Regions from separate parts of the Apilactobacillus intestinapis genome, predicted to be linked through region 2. Evidence: predicted binding sites of a transcription regulator. Region 2 holds the regulator's gene; each other region holds the start of a gene.
What was found. Region 2 encodes HrcA, which represses chaperone genes, less so after heat shock. Its sites were predicted from a motif close to TTAGCACTCNNNNNNNNNGAGTGCTAA; they were not measured.
Positions count from the first base shown of each region.

Region 1: a site for HrcA is predicted at 1,735-1,761, ahead of groES (co-chaperone GroES). Genes of this name have one in related genera too.
Region 3: a site for HrcA is predicted at 2,047-2,073, ahead of ACOMA7_RS05740 (Hsp20/alpha crystallin family protein). Genes of this name have one in related genera too.

Region 1 covers NZ_JBMHFD010000005.1:47,857-53,551, forward strand. The annotation lists gene ACOMA7_RS04625 (ABC-F family ATP-binding cassette domain-containing protein) at 1-831, opposite strand, end outside; gene ACOMA7_RS04630 (redox-sensing transcriptional repressor Rex) at 998-1,633, shown strand; gene groES (co-chaperone GroES) at 1,804-2,088, shown strand; gene groL (chaperonin GroEL) at 2,124-3,737, shown strand; gene ACOMA7_RS04645 (glycosyltransferase family 4 protein) at 3,843-4,940, shown strand; gene ACOMA7_RS04650 (YigZ family protein) at 4,960-5,610, opposite strand.
Region 2 covers NZ_JBMHFD010000001.1:149,569-155,263, reverse strand. The annotation lists gene dnaJ (molecular chaperone DnaJ) at 1-868, opposite strand, end outside; gene dnaK (molecular chaperone DnaK) at 951-2,810, opposite strand; gene grpE (nucleotide exchange factor GrpE) at 2,837-3,409, opposite strand; gene hrcA (heat-inducible transcriptional repressor HrcA) at 3,424-4,464, opposite strand; gene ribF (riboflavin biosynthesis protein RibF) at 4,569-5,507, opposite strand; gene truB (tRNA pseudouridine(55) synthase TruB) at 5,525-5,695, opposite strand, start outside.
Region 3 covers NZ_JBMHFD010000008.1:24,824-30,518, reverse strand. The annotation lists gene ACOMA7_RS05750 (sensor histidine kinase) at 1-264, shown strand, start outside; gene ACOMA7_RS05745 (GH25 family lysozyme) at 416-1,936, shown strand; gene ACOMA7_RS05740 (Hsp20/alpha crystallin family protein) at 2,183-2,611, shown strand; gene ACOMA7_RS05735 (Hsp20/alpha crystallin family protein) at 2,640-3,059, shown strand; gene ACOMA7_RS05730 (hypothetical protein) at 3,175-3,906, shown strand; gene ACOMA7_RS05725 (DUF805 domain-containing protein) at 4,087-4,740, shown strand; gene ACOMA7_RS05720 (DUF805 domain-containing protein) at 4,799-5,467, shown strand; gene ACOMA7_RS05715 (hypothetical protein) at 5,621-5,695, shown strand, end outside.

The sequences.
Region 1 (5,695 bases), on a different contig from region 2:
TTGCATCTCTTTGATTTTCTTTTGTTGCTTTTCGTATTCCTTTAGTTGATGTTGGTAATTAAGTTTCTTTTGCTCAACATAACTGGAGTAGTTCCCGACATAATGAGTCATGTGACCTTGTGATAGGTCGTAGACTTGATCGACAATCTTATCCATGAAGAAACGGTCATGGGAGATAATTAGAAGGGCACCATGATAACTCTTTAGATAATCTTCCAACCAACTAATGGTCTTAACATCAATATGGTTAGTAGGTTCGTCTAGAATCAATAGGTCCTTCTTTTGTAGAAGCAACTTGGCCATTGCTAGTTGGGTTTGTTGACCACCTGATAGCTCACTAATTTTATGGTCGTACATTTCTTCACCGAAGCCAAATCCGTTTAACACGGCCTTAATTTCGGCTTGATAAGAAAAACCGTTCTTGGCGGTAAACTCAGCTTGAAGTTGGTCATAAGTTTGTGAAACCTCAGCCAGCTTTTCTGGATCCGAGTTGATGTTTGGATCAGCCATCTTGTTTTCGTATTCGTGAATTTTATTTTCTAAATCGATTAAATCAGCAAAGACATTGGTCATTTCTTCGATGATGGTGGCATCAGAAGTTAGACCAGTATTTTGGGCTAAGTATCCAATGGTGATACCTTTTTTGGTGGTGACTTCACCTTCATCAATTGGTTCATCGCCCAAAATCATTTTCACTAAGGTTGACTTACCAGCACCGTTTCGACCAACCAAGGCGACCTTGCTGTTTTCTTCGATACTCAAGTTAACGCTTGTGAAAAGATCTTGCCCACCAAATCGTTTTGTCATTTTATTTGCTTGTAAAATAATCATAAAATTCACCTCCTAATTCTCTTGTTTTATCAGTAATAATGACTATTTTAGCATATTTCCCCCGATAAATTAAAATGTTCAATCCTTTTTAGTAGATGATAATATTTTCACAAACTTTGTTTTTATGATAGAATACATAAATGTTATGAAAGATTCGGGAGGGAAGATTTTGGATATTAAAATTCCTAGGGCAACGGCTAAAAGATTGCCTATGTATTATCGATATCTTAGCGGTTTACACGACGCGAAAATAAAGAGAATATCCTCTAGTACTTTTGCTGAAGCAGTTCAAGTTGATTCAGCAACCATTAGAAGAGATTTATCCTATTTTGGAGCTCTTGGAAAACGTGGATATGGATACGAGGTTGATAATTTATTAGACTTCTTCAAGAAGATTCTAAATCAAGATCACTTAACAAATGTTGCATTAGTCGGTTTAGGTAATTTGGGTCAAGCCTTACTACACTTTAATTTTCACAAAGATAGTAACGTAAGAATCTCAGCTGCCTTTGATATTCATGACGACATGATCAACACTGTTCAAAGTGGTGTACCAGTATACGATGTTAAAGACTTACAAGAACAATTAAGAGATCAACAAATTGAAGTAGTTATTTTTACTGTTCCAGCAACCGTAGTTCAAGACCTATGTGATGAAGCCGTAAAGGGTGGAGCAAAGGGTATCATGAACTTTACTTCAAAACGTTTATCAGTTCCCAAAAATGTCAGAGTGCAAAACGTTGATTTAACCAACGAATTACAAACATTAATTTACTTCATTGAACACTATGAAGGTGAATAAGAAAGATGAGCCATTGGCCCATCTTTTTTTGTAGGATTATATCGTGTAGGGTTTAAAATTCTTGCATATGAATCTAAAAAATAATATATTATTTATAGTGATTAGCACTTATAATAAATGACTGCTAACACTGATAAAACAGATAAAAAAACAAAGTGAGGTCAAGCAAAATGTTAAAACCATTGGGTGATCGTGTAATTATTGAAGCACAAGAAGCTAAAGAAGAAACAGTTGGAGGCATTGTGTTAGCAAATAATGCTAAAGAAAAACCACAAACTGGAAAAGTTGTTGCCGTAGGAAACGGTAGAGTTTTAGACAATGGCCAAACTGTTACACCAGAAGTTAAGAAGGGTGACGAAGTTGTTTACGACAAGTACTCAGGTACTTCAGTAGACTACGATGGTCAAAAATATTTAGTACTAAAAGAAAGCGACATTTTAGCTGTCGTTGAATAATAAATAAAACGAAATTATTAATGAGGTGAATAAAAATGGCTAAGGAAGTTAAATTTTCAGAAGACGCAAGACGTTCAATGCTAAGAGGTGTTGATAAACTTGCAAACACTGTTAAGACTACATTAGGACCAAAGGGTAGAAACGTTGTTGTTGAACAATCAACAGGTACACCAAACATTACTAATGATGGTGTTACAATCGCTAAGTCAATCGAACTACCAAATCATTTTGAAAACATGGGTGCTAAGTTAGTATCAGAAGTTGCATCAAAGACTGACGACATTGCCGGTGATGGTACTACTACTGCTACTGTATTAACTCAAGCAATCGTAAACGAAGGAATGAAGAACGTTACTGCCGGTGCCAACCCAGTTGGTGTTCGTCGCGGTATCGAAAAGGCAACCGAAGTAGCCGTTGAAAAGCTACACAAGATGTCAAACGAAATTAAGAGCAAGAATGATATTGCTCAAATCGCTTCCATTTCAGCTGCTAACCCAGAAGTTGGTGAATTAATCGCCGATGCTATGGAAAAGGTTGGAAACGATGGTGTTATCACTGTTGAAGATTCACGTGGTGTTAACACAACTATGGACGTTGTAGAAGGTATGCAATTCGATCGTGGTTACATGTCACAATACATGGTTACCGACAACGACAAGATGCAAGCTGACTTAGACAACCCATACATCTTGGTTACTGACAAGAAGATTAACAACATTCAAGAAATCCTACCAGTTTTACAATCAGTTGTTGAACAAGGTCGTTCACTTCTAATCATTGCTGATGATATTGGTGGTGAAGCACTACCAACATTGGTACTAAACAAGATGCGTGGTACTTTCAACGTTGTTGCTGTTAAGGCTCCTGGTTTTGGTGACCGTCGTAAGGCTCAACTACAAGATATTTCAGTTCTTACAGGCGCTACTTTAATCACTGACGACTTAGGATTAAACCTAAAGGATGTAACCATTGATCAATTAGGTCAAGCTAACAAGGTTAACGTTACTAAGGATGACACTACAATCGTTCAAGGTGCCGGTGACAAGGACCAATTAGCTGCACGTGTTGCAGAAATCAAGAACCAACTAGAAACTACTACATCAGAATTCGACAAAGAAAAGCTACGTGAACGTTTAGCTAAGTTAGCCGGTGGTGTTGCTGTTATCCGTGTTGGTGCAGCTACCGAAACTGAACTAAAAGAACGTAAGTACAGAATTGAAGATGCTTTGAACTCAACTAGAGCCGCTGTTGAAGAAGGCTTCGTTCCTGGTGGTGGAACTGCATTCATCAATATTCTAAAGGATCTAGAAGAAATCCCTGCTGAAGGTGACGAAAAGACTGGTGTAAACATTGTTTTACGTGCTCTAGAAGCTCCAGTTAGACAAATTGCCCACAACGCCGGAATTGATGGTTCAATCGTTGTTGAACATCTAAAGGGCAAGGAAATGGGTATTGGTTTCAATGCCGCTACTGGTGAATACGAAGATATGATTAAGGCCGGAGTTGTTGATCCAACCAAGGTATCAAGATCAGCTCTTCAAAACGCCGCATCTGTTTCAGCATTACTATTAACTACTGAAGCTGTTGTTGCTAACTTACCAGAAGAAAAGAAAGATTCAATGAACCCTTCAATGGGACCAATGATGTAATAAAAAAGGATTCCTTTGGGAATCCTTTTTTTGTTTAACCTTGTTTTTAATCTGTTACATTTGTATAATTTATTAATAGTATTATAAAACGAAAGGATAACGATTATGCTAAAATTCGAAATTATCGTTTCCCTTTTCGCGACAATGTTAATTTCTGCTGTGGTAACGCCGTTTATCAGAAAGTTAGCATTTCGCTGGGGAGCTATCGATAGTCCAAATAAGCGAAGAATGAATAAAATTCCGATGCCGACATTAGGAGGATTGGCAATCTTTGTGTCATACACAATTGCCACGATGTTCCTATTAAGGTCGCAAATGCCAACCCATCAACTTTATGGGATGTTTGCGGGCCAAGTAGTCATCATTATTACAGGGGTAATTGATGACATCATTGTATTAAAACCACGTCAAAAAGTATTTGGAATTAGTTTAGCAGCAATCATTGTCTTTTTCTTCGGAAATATTCAAATGAGTAACATATCATTACCATTCATTGGAACATTTAGTTTAGGATGGTTAAGTTTACCAATTACTCTAATTTGGATTTTAGCAATCACCAACGCCGTTAACTTAATTGACGGTCTTGATGGATTAGCAACGGGGGTCGCAGTTATTGCTTTGACCACCATGGGAATTACTGGGTTCTTCTTCCTAAACGTTGGAAACGTCTACGTTTCAATCATGATTTTTGCACTTGTTGCAGCATGTTTAGGATTTTTACCTTACAACTTCTTCCCAGCTAGAATCTATCTAGGGGACACCGGATCATTGTTCATCGGTTTTATGATTTCAATTTTCTCATTGAACGGATTGAAAAATGCCACGTTCATTACCGTTATTATTCCGGTAATTATCCTGGGTGTGCCAATCACCGATACCATTTACGCAATCTTACGTAGAATGTTAAACAAGCAACCAATCATGCATGCTGACAAACGACACTTACATCACCGTTTGATGCAAATCGGATTGACTCATCGTCAAACCGTATTGGTAATCTATGGAATTGCTTTGATTTTCTCATTCATTTCATTGCTATACCCAATCTCAACAATTTGGGGTTCCATTCTACTAACGACTGCAACGTTAATCGGGTTGGAACTATTCGTTGAATCAATCGGTTTAGCTGGTAAGGATAGACAACCATTACTAAACGCAATTAAAAAAGTCGTTAAAGAAAACACAAGTAAAGATAACCACTAAAAAAAGAATGACCATTTGGTCATTCTTTTTTGTATGGATCATAATCAACTTCAAAGTACTTTTCATCGCCATCGTGCATTTCAACACGACCGTTTAGTAAATCAATCACTTTTTGTTTAAACTCTTCCACCTTAGGATTATCGATGGCAACAATTACGGATACCTTGTCGGTATATTGAGTATCGATAATGTTAATTCCATTTTCCTCTAGGTGGTAATTTAATTGATCAAACAGGTTATAGGCAACGTCGATGGTGATTTCAGTTTGTAAAATCTTTTTGACAATCCCAACATGTTCGATGGCTTTGGTGGTGGCGTTGCTATATGCACGAATTAAACCACCGGCACCTAACTTAATGCCACCGAAGTATCTAGTTACAACGGCAGCAGTGTTGTGCACACCAATGTTTTTTAATGCTTCTAGGATAGGAACACCAGCAGTTCCTGATGGTTCACCGTTATCACTAGCGCGTTGAATGGAATCGTCTTGACCAATTACATAGGCATGACAGTTATGAGTAGCTTTTTTATGTTCTTCTTTGACGCTATTAACGAAAGCAGTTGCTTCTTCTTCGTTTGACACTCTGGCAATTGAACAGATGAATTGTGATTTTTTGATATCAATCTCGTTGACACCATTTTCTTTAATTGTGAGATAATCTTTTTCCATTTAGATGTTTTCACCTCAAAATTTAGCTTTTTTGCGTACTTAATTATGGTGATAATTATGATTAAAGATGTTTCTGAATTATACG
Region 2 (5,695 bases):
TAGCTTGAGTAAATGAGATGTTTTGTGAGTAATGTAGTTCAGAGCCATCACGTTCAAAGTCACGACTAGGTTTTACTCTAAATACGATGAATAAGTCACCGTAAGGTCCACCGTTTTCACCGGCTTCACCTTGACCTTGTAATCTCATTTGTTGTCCATCATCAACACCGGCAGGAATGTTTACTTCTACCTTGTGACTTTCGTGCATGTGACCTGAGCCACCACACTTAGGACATTTGTCCTTAATTTCTTTACCAGTTCCACCACAAGTAGGACATGGATGTTGAGTTTGCATTTGACCTAATGGTGTATTTTGAACTGATGTTACGTAACCACTACCGTTACATTGGTGACAAGTTTCTGGATGAGTTCCTGGTTTTGCACCTGAACCATCACAGGTATCACACTTAGCTTCACGGTCGTATCTGATCGTAGTCTTCTTACCGAAAACGGCATCTTCAAAATTGATTGTCATTTGGTATTGAAGATCACGACCCTTAACAGGAGCATTTGGATCTCTTTGAGCACCTCTTGCTCCACCACCAAAGAATTGGCTGAAGATGTCGTCGAAGCCGCCGCCACCGAAGCCAGAGAATCCTCCAGCTCCGCCACCGAAGCCTCCGGCACCTCCGCCGAATCCACCGGCTGGGCCATCAGCTGAACCAAATTGATCGTAATTACGACGTTTTTGTTCATCACTTAGTACTTCGTAAGCTTCGTTAATTTCCTTAAACTTCTTTTCAGCACCGGGTTCTTTGTTGATATCAGGATGATACTTCTTAGACATTTTACGGTAAGCGTGCTTAATGTCATCTTGACTGGCGTCTTTTGATATTCCCAGAATTGAATAGTAATCCTTATCTGCCATTTTAATCCCCCATAACCTTCATTTTGAAATAAAAGGCCAAAGCCCAACAAGTCAGACTTTGACCCTTTTTAAAGTAATCTAATTACTTATTGTTTTTGTCATCATCATGAACTTCATGGAAATCGCCGTCAACAGTGTTGTCGTCTTTACCCTTGTTGTCTGATGAATCGTTTGCGTTACCTTGTTGATCTGAACCTTGTTCTTGTTGTTGTTGGTATAACTTAACAGCAAGTGCTTGAACTTGTTGACTCAAATCATCCTTCTTAGCTTTCATTTCGTCTAAGTTGTTGTCTTCTTTAGCCTTCTTCAATGCATCTTCAGCTTCTTTAGCCTTCTTGATTTCATCTTCAGAAACCTTACCTTCAACATCCTTTAGAGTCTTGTCAGTTTGGAAGATTAATTGATCTACTTCGTTCTTCAAATCAACTTCTTCTTTACGCTTCTTGTCTTGTTCTTCGTTCTTCTTAGCTTCATCCATCATACGGTTGATTTCATCATCTGATAGACCGTTTGAATCCTTGATGGTAATCTTTTGTTCCTTACCAGTACCTTTGTCCTTAGCAGAAACGTTTACGATACCATTCTTATCGATATCAAACTTAACTTCGATTTGAGGAACACCACGAGGTGCAGCAGGAATGTCAGTTAATTGGAATTGACCTAAAGTCTTGTTGTCAGCTGCCATTGGACGTTCACCTTGTAGTACGTGAATATCTACGGCTGGTTGGTTATCAGCGGCAGTTGAGAATACTTGTGACTTAGAAGTTGGGATAGTTGTGTTTCTATCGATTAACTTAGTGAATACACCACCCATAGTTTCGATACCTAATGATAGTGGAGTAACATCAAGTAATACAACGTCCTTAACATCACCAGTTAGAACACCACCTTGAACAGCGGCACCTAAAGCAACGGCTTCGTCAGGGTTGATTGAGTGGTTTGGTTCTTTACCAGTCCAGCTCTTAACAGCTTCTTGAACGGCTGGGATACGAGTTGAACCACCATTTAGGATAACTTCATCAATATCTGAAGTGCTTAGACCAGCATCTTTTAGAGCGTTGTCAAAAGCAACCTTAGTCTTGTCAACTAAGTCAGAAGTTAATTCGTTAAACTTAGCACGTGATAGTGTAGTTTGTAAGTGAAGTGGACCATTTTCACCTGATGAGATGAATGGAAGACTGATTTCAGTTTCAGAAACACCTGATAGATCCTTCTTAGCCTTTTCAGCAGCATCCTTTAGTCTTTGTAATGCCATCTTGTCTTGTGATAAGTCGATGCCATTTTCGTTCTTAAATTGTTCTACTAGGTAGTCCATAACTCTCTTATCAAAGTCATCCCCACCTAAGTGAGTATCACCATTAGTTGATAGTACTTGGAATACACCGTCACCTAATTCAAGAACGGAAACATCAAAAGTACCACCACCAAGGTCATATACAAGAACTTTTTCGTCTTTATCTTGCTTGTCTAGACCGTAAGCTAATGATGCAGCAGTTGGTTCGTTGATGATACGTTTTACATCTAAACCAGCAATCTTACCAGCATCCTTAGTTGCTTGTCTTTGTGAGTCGTTGAAGTATGCAGGAACAGTGATAACGGCTTCGCTAACAGTGTCACCTAAGTAGTCTTCAGCGAATCCCTTGATGTATTGTAGGATCATTGCTGAGATTTGTTGTGGAGTGTACTTCTTACCATCAACATCTACAGTGTAACCTTCTTCACCCATGTGACTCTTAATTGAAGCAATGGTGTTTGGGTTTGTGATCATTTGACGCTTAGCAACTTCACCAACTTGTGGTTCGCCATCTTTAAATGCAACAACAGATGGAGTTGTACGTGAACCTTCTGGATTAGTAATGATTTTTGGTTCTTTACCTTCAAGAACAGCAACAGCTGAGTTAGTAGTACCTAAATCGATACCGATAATTTTATTACTTGCCATAATTTATTATCTCCTTGATTATTTTTTTATTGAGCAACTACAACCATGCATGGTCGAATAACACGATCAGCTAGTTTGTAGCCTTTTTGTAAAATTTCTACAACAGTGTCTGCTGGATGATCATCATCTGCAGGAACTGTTTGAACCGCTTGACACTCGCTTGGGTCAAATGGTTTGTTTAAGACATCAATTTCTTCAATGCCATTTTCAGATAATGCTTTGTTGAAATGCTTTAGAACAAGTTCAACACCTTGTTTTAATTGCTTTCCACTATCATCTGAAACTTCAACACCCAATGCACGTTCCAAGTTATCCATTGCAGGTAAGATACTAGTTGCTAGTTTTTGACCATCATACTTGTAGATATCTGCACGTTCACGCTTGAATCGTGTTTGCATGTTTTGCATTTCTGCTTCAGCACGAAGATACTTGTCAGAGAAATCTTCAACTTGTTGTTGAAGTTCTTCAACTTGCTTTTCTAATGAATCCTTTTTATCTTTCTTAGCGTCCTTCTTTTTGTCGGCGCCTTTGTCCTTAGCAGCTTCTTTCTTTGAAGTTGCTTTTTCTAGGTCTTTTTCATCATCCTTCTTGCTAGCCAAATGAATGCCTCCTTTTACTGATTATATTTATCATAATAATTTCTCAGTTTCTTTGATAATTCATTTCTAAATCCATCAACGATTCCAATTACTCTAGAATATGGCATCCTAGTAGGACCTAGAACGGCGATAACACCCTTTCCATATGGTCCAACATCATAGGAACCAGTAATAATACTGTAATCCTTTAATAGATCATTGCTTAATTCCGGTCCAATTTGAACGGAAATTGAATTATCTGAACTCTTGATGAACTTCGCAGCATCATCAGTATCATTTAACAATGAGTAAATTGGCTTTAGATAACTGATGTCATTATTATCAGTAAAACTCAATAGATTCAATTCACCACCGATATAAAACTGATTAGTAGAAGCTTGCATCAAAACATCATCAAGAGTTTGAACTAAGCTATCAGGGTTCTTAACGTACTTGAGAATTTCAGGTACGATTTCTGTCTTCAACTTAGTGATAACTTCGTCTAAAGGCTTCCCTGCTAACTTGTCATTGATCATTCTGACAACGGCATCTAACTTGTCACCGCCCAAGTCACCATCAATATGGAAAACCTGGTTAACAACTTCATCATTATCAGTGATTAGAATTGCCATCACCTTATGATTACCAAGTGGAACTAAACGAAAGCTCCCCAAAACGGGAGTTGTTTCTTGTTCCGGCTTTAAAGTCAATGCAGTGTAATTTGTTAAGTTAGATAGAATGTCAGCTGATTGTTGAACGATTTCATCAATTTGTCTAAATCTTCCTGATAGTGAATTTTGAATAATCATCATATCACTGTTATCAATTGGATTTGGATTCAACAAGTTATCAACATAGTAGCGATAACCTTCGATTGATGGAACACGTCCCGATGAAGAATGATTCTTGGTAATTAAACCAATCTCTTCTAGAAATGCCATTTCATTTCTGACGGTTGCTGAACTGACATGTATTGGTAATTGACTGGATAATGCCTTTGAACCAACAGGAACACCTGATTTTGTGTAATCATTAACGATGATTTTCAAAATCATTTTTTCTCTTTCAGTAAGCATACCCGATCACTCCTTATCGATTAGCACCTTTAGCAGTCATCTGTGTTAAGTGCTAACCACAATTATTAATTTACCAAAGCCATCTATATAAGTCAAGAAAAAGACTAGTTATTTTCAAAATATTGACGTGTGAAATCTTCGTCAGATTGAAGTTGCTTAATTAGCTTATCAATCCCTTCAAACTTCACTTCACCACGAATACGGTATAGCCAATCTACCTTTAATACTTCACCATATATATTGTCATTAAAATCTAAAATATTAATTTCTACTGTGATTGGATTCTTATCACCAAAGGTAACGTTACGCCCAATTGAAGCCATCCCATGATACTTTTTTTCACCGATAAACACATCAACTACGTAGACACCGATAGTTGGTAGCCATTGTAGTTCATCGTGTTCGATGTTGGCTGTTGGATAGCCCAATTCACGACCACGGGCAAAGCCATGGACAACAGTTCCACCAGTTTGAAATGGTCTTCCCATTAAATGGTTCACTGTTTGAATGTGACCTTCGTCTAGGTTCTTTCTAATTCTAGTTGAACTGATTTTTTCTAATTGATAATCTGCCAAGTCCACGGCAACTACATCAAATCGATTTTTTGCATAATTTGGTAGTAAGTCCATTGTTGCGTCCTTGGCACCATAAGTATGATCCGTTCCGGCAACTACGGTGTCGGCATTAAATCTAACTAGGTAGTTATCAACAAATTCTTGTGGTGTCTGGTTTTGAAAACTAAAACTATAGTTAACAACGAACACCTTATTAACACCCAATGATTCAAACATTTCATTTTTGCTGTCTGACATAATGATGTTTCTTCTATCATGTGGTGATAATTGTTTATATACTACAGCAGGTTTATGGTCATAAGTTAATACTGCCAAAGGTAGGTTCTTCTGCATGGCAATATCGCGCGCTTTTTCCAATACCTTTTGATGGCCTAAGTGAATTCCATCGAAATAGCCCATTGCTAAAACTAGCTTTTCTGATTGATGAAAATCAGAACTCAATGGATGATGTAATTTGATTATTTCCATAATTTCATGCCTTTCGATTATTGATTGCTAAACATTTTTTCTGGTTTGTAAATTTGTTTGTTTTGATCATAGAAGTACAAAGCCTTAACTTCGTTGTTAAACGTTAACACACATTTATCGTCATTTATACCTAAAACACCTAAATCCAAGAAACCACCATTTTGGACGATCTTCCATTGGCTTTCGTT
Region 3 (5,695 bases), on a different contig from region 2:
GGCACCGTTGCTGTTAAAATTGTAAAGAACCACAGTAATCTAAAGATTGTGGTTTCAGATACTGGAAACGGTGTTCCTGACGAAGACAAGGCGCGTATCTTTGAACGTTTCTACCGTACAGATAAGTCTAGAAATTCAAAGACTGGGGGAACTGGTCTGGGATTATCAATCGCTAAATGGATAGTCGATCAACACCATGGTCGAATTCATGTCCGTGATAATCACCCAACTGGATCAATTTTTACAGTAAATATTAATTTATAAAATATTAAATATTACAAAGTTTTTCTAAAATTTAATATGGAATTGGCTTTCTTTTACCCCTCCGGCTCTGTTACAATATGCAATAATGATAAAACGATAAGAGGAGGTGTATAAGATATAAATTAATTTTTTAATTTCTTTATATCTTTATATGAGAAAAAAAGGATTATGGTTTTCGATTGTTGCCGTAATCGGTTTGATGCTTGCTAGCACCTCTGTACCAGCGATGGCTGATGCAAGCAACGCTAACACATCAAATACCGTTTATGACATGTCAGAATGGCAAGGCAGTCTTACCGATACCCAAGCCCAACAATTAAAAAATGAAGTACCATTTGTTATTTTGAGAGTGCAATACGGTAGTGCCTATGCCGACAAGACATTTGAACACAATCGTGATCTAATGGACAAGTACGGTATCCCATACGGTGTATACTCATTTAGTCAATACGAAAATCCTAGTGATGCCGCATATGAAGCTAAGGTGCTATACAGCCGTGCACCACGTGCAAGATTTTACGTAAATGATTATGAATCACAAACCGTTACTTCTGGTGGAACCAATGAATCAACCGATGCATGGTTGAAGGCATTGAGACCATTAGTTGGTCAACGTAAGATTCTGTTCTACTCATACGCTAATTTCATGGTGCAAAACGCAGCTAGCTCAGTTGCTAACTATGACGGTTACTGGTTAGCCGCATACCAAAACAATGAACCCGCAAGAGAACATGTTCTATGGCAATTTACTGATAAATTCCATTCAAATGCATTAGGTAAAAACCTAGATGCAAGTATGTTTACCTCAAAGGATGCTAACTGGTTCATTGGTGATATTGCCGATGCCAATAATCCTGCTCCAATACCAAAGATTAAAGCGCCAAAGAGTGACCAATCTTCTAATAAGGTAAACAATAAACAAAGTGCTGCGCAACAGAATGCGGCTAGCCAAGCTAACCAACAAGCTGCCAACACAAATAACAATAGTAATGATTCAAACAATACCAATGGTGACAATAATGCCAACAGCGACAACAATGCTAACAGCAACAATAACACCAGCAATAACACCAATGGTGATAACAACACTAACAATAGCAATGATTCAAATAACAATAGTGATAACTCAGCATCAACAACAACTACTAAGCCAAAGAAAAAAGCAGTAGTTAAGAATGTTAATTACACTGCCGTTAATAAATCAATGACTATTGCAGGTGGTACTGGTTTGAAGATTTACAACCACGTCCCTGGTGATAACCATTACAAGAAGAACACTAAGGCCGTTCATAAGAGTAATTCTTACGCAACCAAGCGAGTTACTATTAACTCAATAGCTAAGAATACTTCAAATGGTCGTACTTACTACCGTGTTCTACAAAACGGTAAGGTATTAGGTTGGATCAATACCAACGGTTTGGTAACCAACGTTACTTATTCTAAGTACCGCGCAACTAAGATTGTTAGAATGCACCCAAAGGTAAACTTCTACAATCACGTTGGTAACAGTGGATTCGCTGATATTCACGTTACTAACTACGGTACCGGATACGCATACACCCCAGTACAAATCACCCAACGTGCTAAGAAAGACGGCTGGAAGAAGTACTACTACAAGGCTTACTACCAAGGTAAATTTATTGGTTGGGCTTACGGTGCAATGTTTAAATAAAAAAACTTTGATCAAAAAGACGATTCTTCGATTGAATCGTCTTTTTTTGTATCTTTTTTAAATTTTTTATTAAAAATAAACATTGATATATCAACGTTTATAACGTATTTTTAGCACTCGATGCAATTAAGTGCTAGTTTTCTCTTGACTATTTGACCAATACTGACTAATATAAGAATTGTTGATAGGAAATAAATAACTACCAACTAAATATTGAAAATAAAATAATGAAAAGGGGCTTTGATTATGGCTAACGAATTAAGAAACAGAGACTTCAATGTATTTGATCCAATGAACGATTTCTTCGGTGACTTTGGTAAGAATTTCTTCAATTCAGTTGCTGGTAATCAAATGAAGACTGACGTTATTGAAAACGAAGATAATTACGTAGTAAGCTCTGAATTACCTGGTTTCAAGAAGGATGAAATTCATCTAGATTACAACAACGATACTCTAAGTATTCATGCTACACATGACTTGAGCAAGGAAGACACCAACAAGGAAGGTAAGGTATTAAGAAAGGAACGCACTTCAAGCAACATCGCTCGTGCATTCTACCTACCTGATATCGATATTGATAATGTAGCTGCCGACTACGATGGCGGTATTTTAAAGATTACATTACCAAAGCAAGAAGTTAAGGATGAAGAAGCACACAAAATCAGCATTAACTAATTAACTCAAATAATAGGAGGGATATCTTATGGCAAACGAACTAAGAAACAATGTATTCAACGACTTTATGGATCCAATGAGCAACTTCTTTGATGGATTAGGCAGAAACATGGCTAACTCTTCAAAGATGAAGACAGATGTTATCGAAAATGATGATGAATTCGAAGTGAAAGCTGAACTACCTGGATTTAAGAAGGAAGATATCAACATTAATTACGAAAACGATACCTTAACAATCCATGCTATTCACGATTTGAATAAGGAACAAAAAGATGAAGACGGTAAGTTGATTAGAAGCGAAAGAACATCTAGCGATGTCAGTCGTTCATTCTACTTACCTGATGCGGACACTGATAAGATTGGTGCTAAGTATGACGGTGGTATCTTGGATATCATGGTACCTAAATCAGCTGAAAAGGAATCAAAGCACTCAATTTCTATTAACTAATTCAAAAAAGAGCCGTTATGGCTCTTTTTTTGTGTATTTTTTTCTGTAATATAAAGTGAAAAAATATTATAATGGAATTGTAATGATTTTTTAAGGATGATTGGAGTGTTAGTAGATGAGATTAGGTTGTTCAGGAGCGTTAGTTCTAATATTTTTACTTTTATGTGTGGTAGCTAATCCAATATTAGCGATTACTATCGGTATCATCATTGCTTTAGCGGTAATTATATACGTAGTAATTAAGAACCACGGAGAGGTAGAACAAGCGCGTTATAACAATGCTCAAAACATTGACGCCTCAATGTCAAAAGAAACATCATTCCAATTCAATAGTATGGTTTACAAGCCAGTCACATCTTCTAAGGATGACATTCCTAACATGGAAATGATCCTAAGAACTGACCCAATCAAATACATTAAGAGCGATGAATTATCAAAACGTGAACAAGACATGTTAGATTCAGGTTACTCAATGGAAAACATCAAAGTTGCCAGAATCAACGTGGTTCAAGGTTACAACGCCCAATACCAATTGTTTGATCGTTACTATGATGTCCTAAAGGTTGAAGCTGACATCACAACCGTTCCAAATCGTGCTATGACGGTATTACTAAAACAAATGGTAATGTGCTTCTACCACCAAGAATTTGGTTTAAGCATTGATGTTCAACCACATTCATTTGACGATAACATGATTAAGAAGTTCATCGAACTATGCCCAGAAGTTAACATGTCTTCTTCATACTTCGATAACGCTAATATTACTAACGAAAGATTCTTAAACCAACGCATTGATAAAGGCTGCTTAAATGCCTTCAAGAATATCATGATTGGTTACGACCTATAATATCTATCAAAAAGAGCTGCCAAGTTTTGGCAGTTCTTTTTTTATTAAAAGCAAAGTAATGTTTAGTTAAATGTTGATTTGTATTTTTTATTCATGATAAGAATGCTTTAACCTTTATAGAAAAGACATCTTACTCATAGTATCTTTGAAATATAATACATATAAAGGATTGATTAATGAATGAAAATAAAATATTGTTCAAACTGCGGTGCTGAACTATCCGTAAAGGATTCTTTTTGTGCAAATTGTGGAACAAGACAATCGTACATAGAAAATAACTCTACAAATAATTTAGAGAAAGATAGCACTAAAAGGATTCGCTTTACGGATGCCGTAACCAAGTGCTTGAAAAATGCATTTAACTTAAGTGGTGTTGCCACCAGAGCTGAATATTGGTGGTTCTACTTATTCAATCGGATAGCATTGTTTGGGGTCCTTTATATAAATGCATACGTTGGTATTAACTACAGATCAGCGATTGTATTTTCTGAAATTCATCCAGCTGTTCTGTTTTCAATTTCAGTTATATTAGGACTTGTATCCAGTGTAATAGCGATTGCATCTTTATCTGTAGCCGTTAGAAGATTACATGATACTAACCTATCTGGACGTTTTATTTTTCTTGGCTTCATTCCTCTTTTTGGTCTAATAGCGTTACTTGTCATTTTTTGTCAAAAATCCGTTGTAAACGGCAATAAGTATAGAAACGTTAGTATGGATAAGTCCAAAAAGATTTGGATAATTGTGCTGTATGTAATTTATTCAATGTTAGCAGCGTTGATATACATCGTAATATATATCAACGAGATGCATTTTATGCTTTATCGTTTGTAACAAAGCTGGAAAGGGATTTTAAATGAGTGTAAAATATTGTTCAAACTGTGGAAACCAAATGGCATATAGTGATATTTTTTGCAGTTTCTGTGGATCTAACCAAGGTGATAATCAAATAATTATTGATAAAAATAAGACCAGTTCAACGGATGTTCTAAAAGGCTACTTTAAACATTTATATACTATTGCTGGATGTTCTTCTAGAAAAGAATACTGGTTGGGTTTCGCATGGATGATGATTTTTGTTGTGGTATTCAATTTGATTTGGACATTGAGTTACGGTTCTTTACATGATTCTGCATCTGGAGTAAGACTTTTAAAATGCTTCGGGTTTATTTTTTATTTCTGTAAGTATTTCGTTTCAATTAGTCTAATATTTAGTACGTGCAGAAGACTACACGATGCTAATATATCTGGATGGTTCTTATTGTTATTGCTAGTTCCAATTTTTGGATGGATAGTAATCTTTGTGTTGCTATGTCAGCAATCACAAGAAGAAGGACAAAGAAAGTATGGTAACAAGAAACCATCAAAAGCTATTAACCATGTAATTGGATGGCTTTTAGTAATTATTTTCGGATTGTTTGCAGGAATTCATGAAATGAAGACAATCCAGTTTAAGTATGAAGAGTCTGTTAAGCTACATCGATTTGATATATTTATACAAAAAGAAAATGAAGGAAAATACTATAATTATAAGTATAATGGTTCGAATTATGATCATTAAAAAGAGCTGCCAAGTTTTGGCAGTTCTTTTTTTATTTTTATTGACTTAAATCATTAATAGATATATAAACTTAATAAGTAGTTTTTAACTTAAAATTAATTTTTTATCATAAATTACTATACATAAGTTTTACGTTTTACCGGAGTGATGATAATGAAAAAATACAGTAATACTGTTTGGACGATTTTTTTGCTATACGTTTTAATTTTATTATTTAGCGTCCACAGT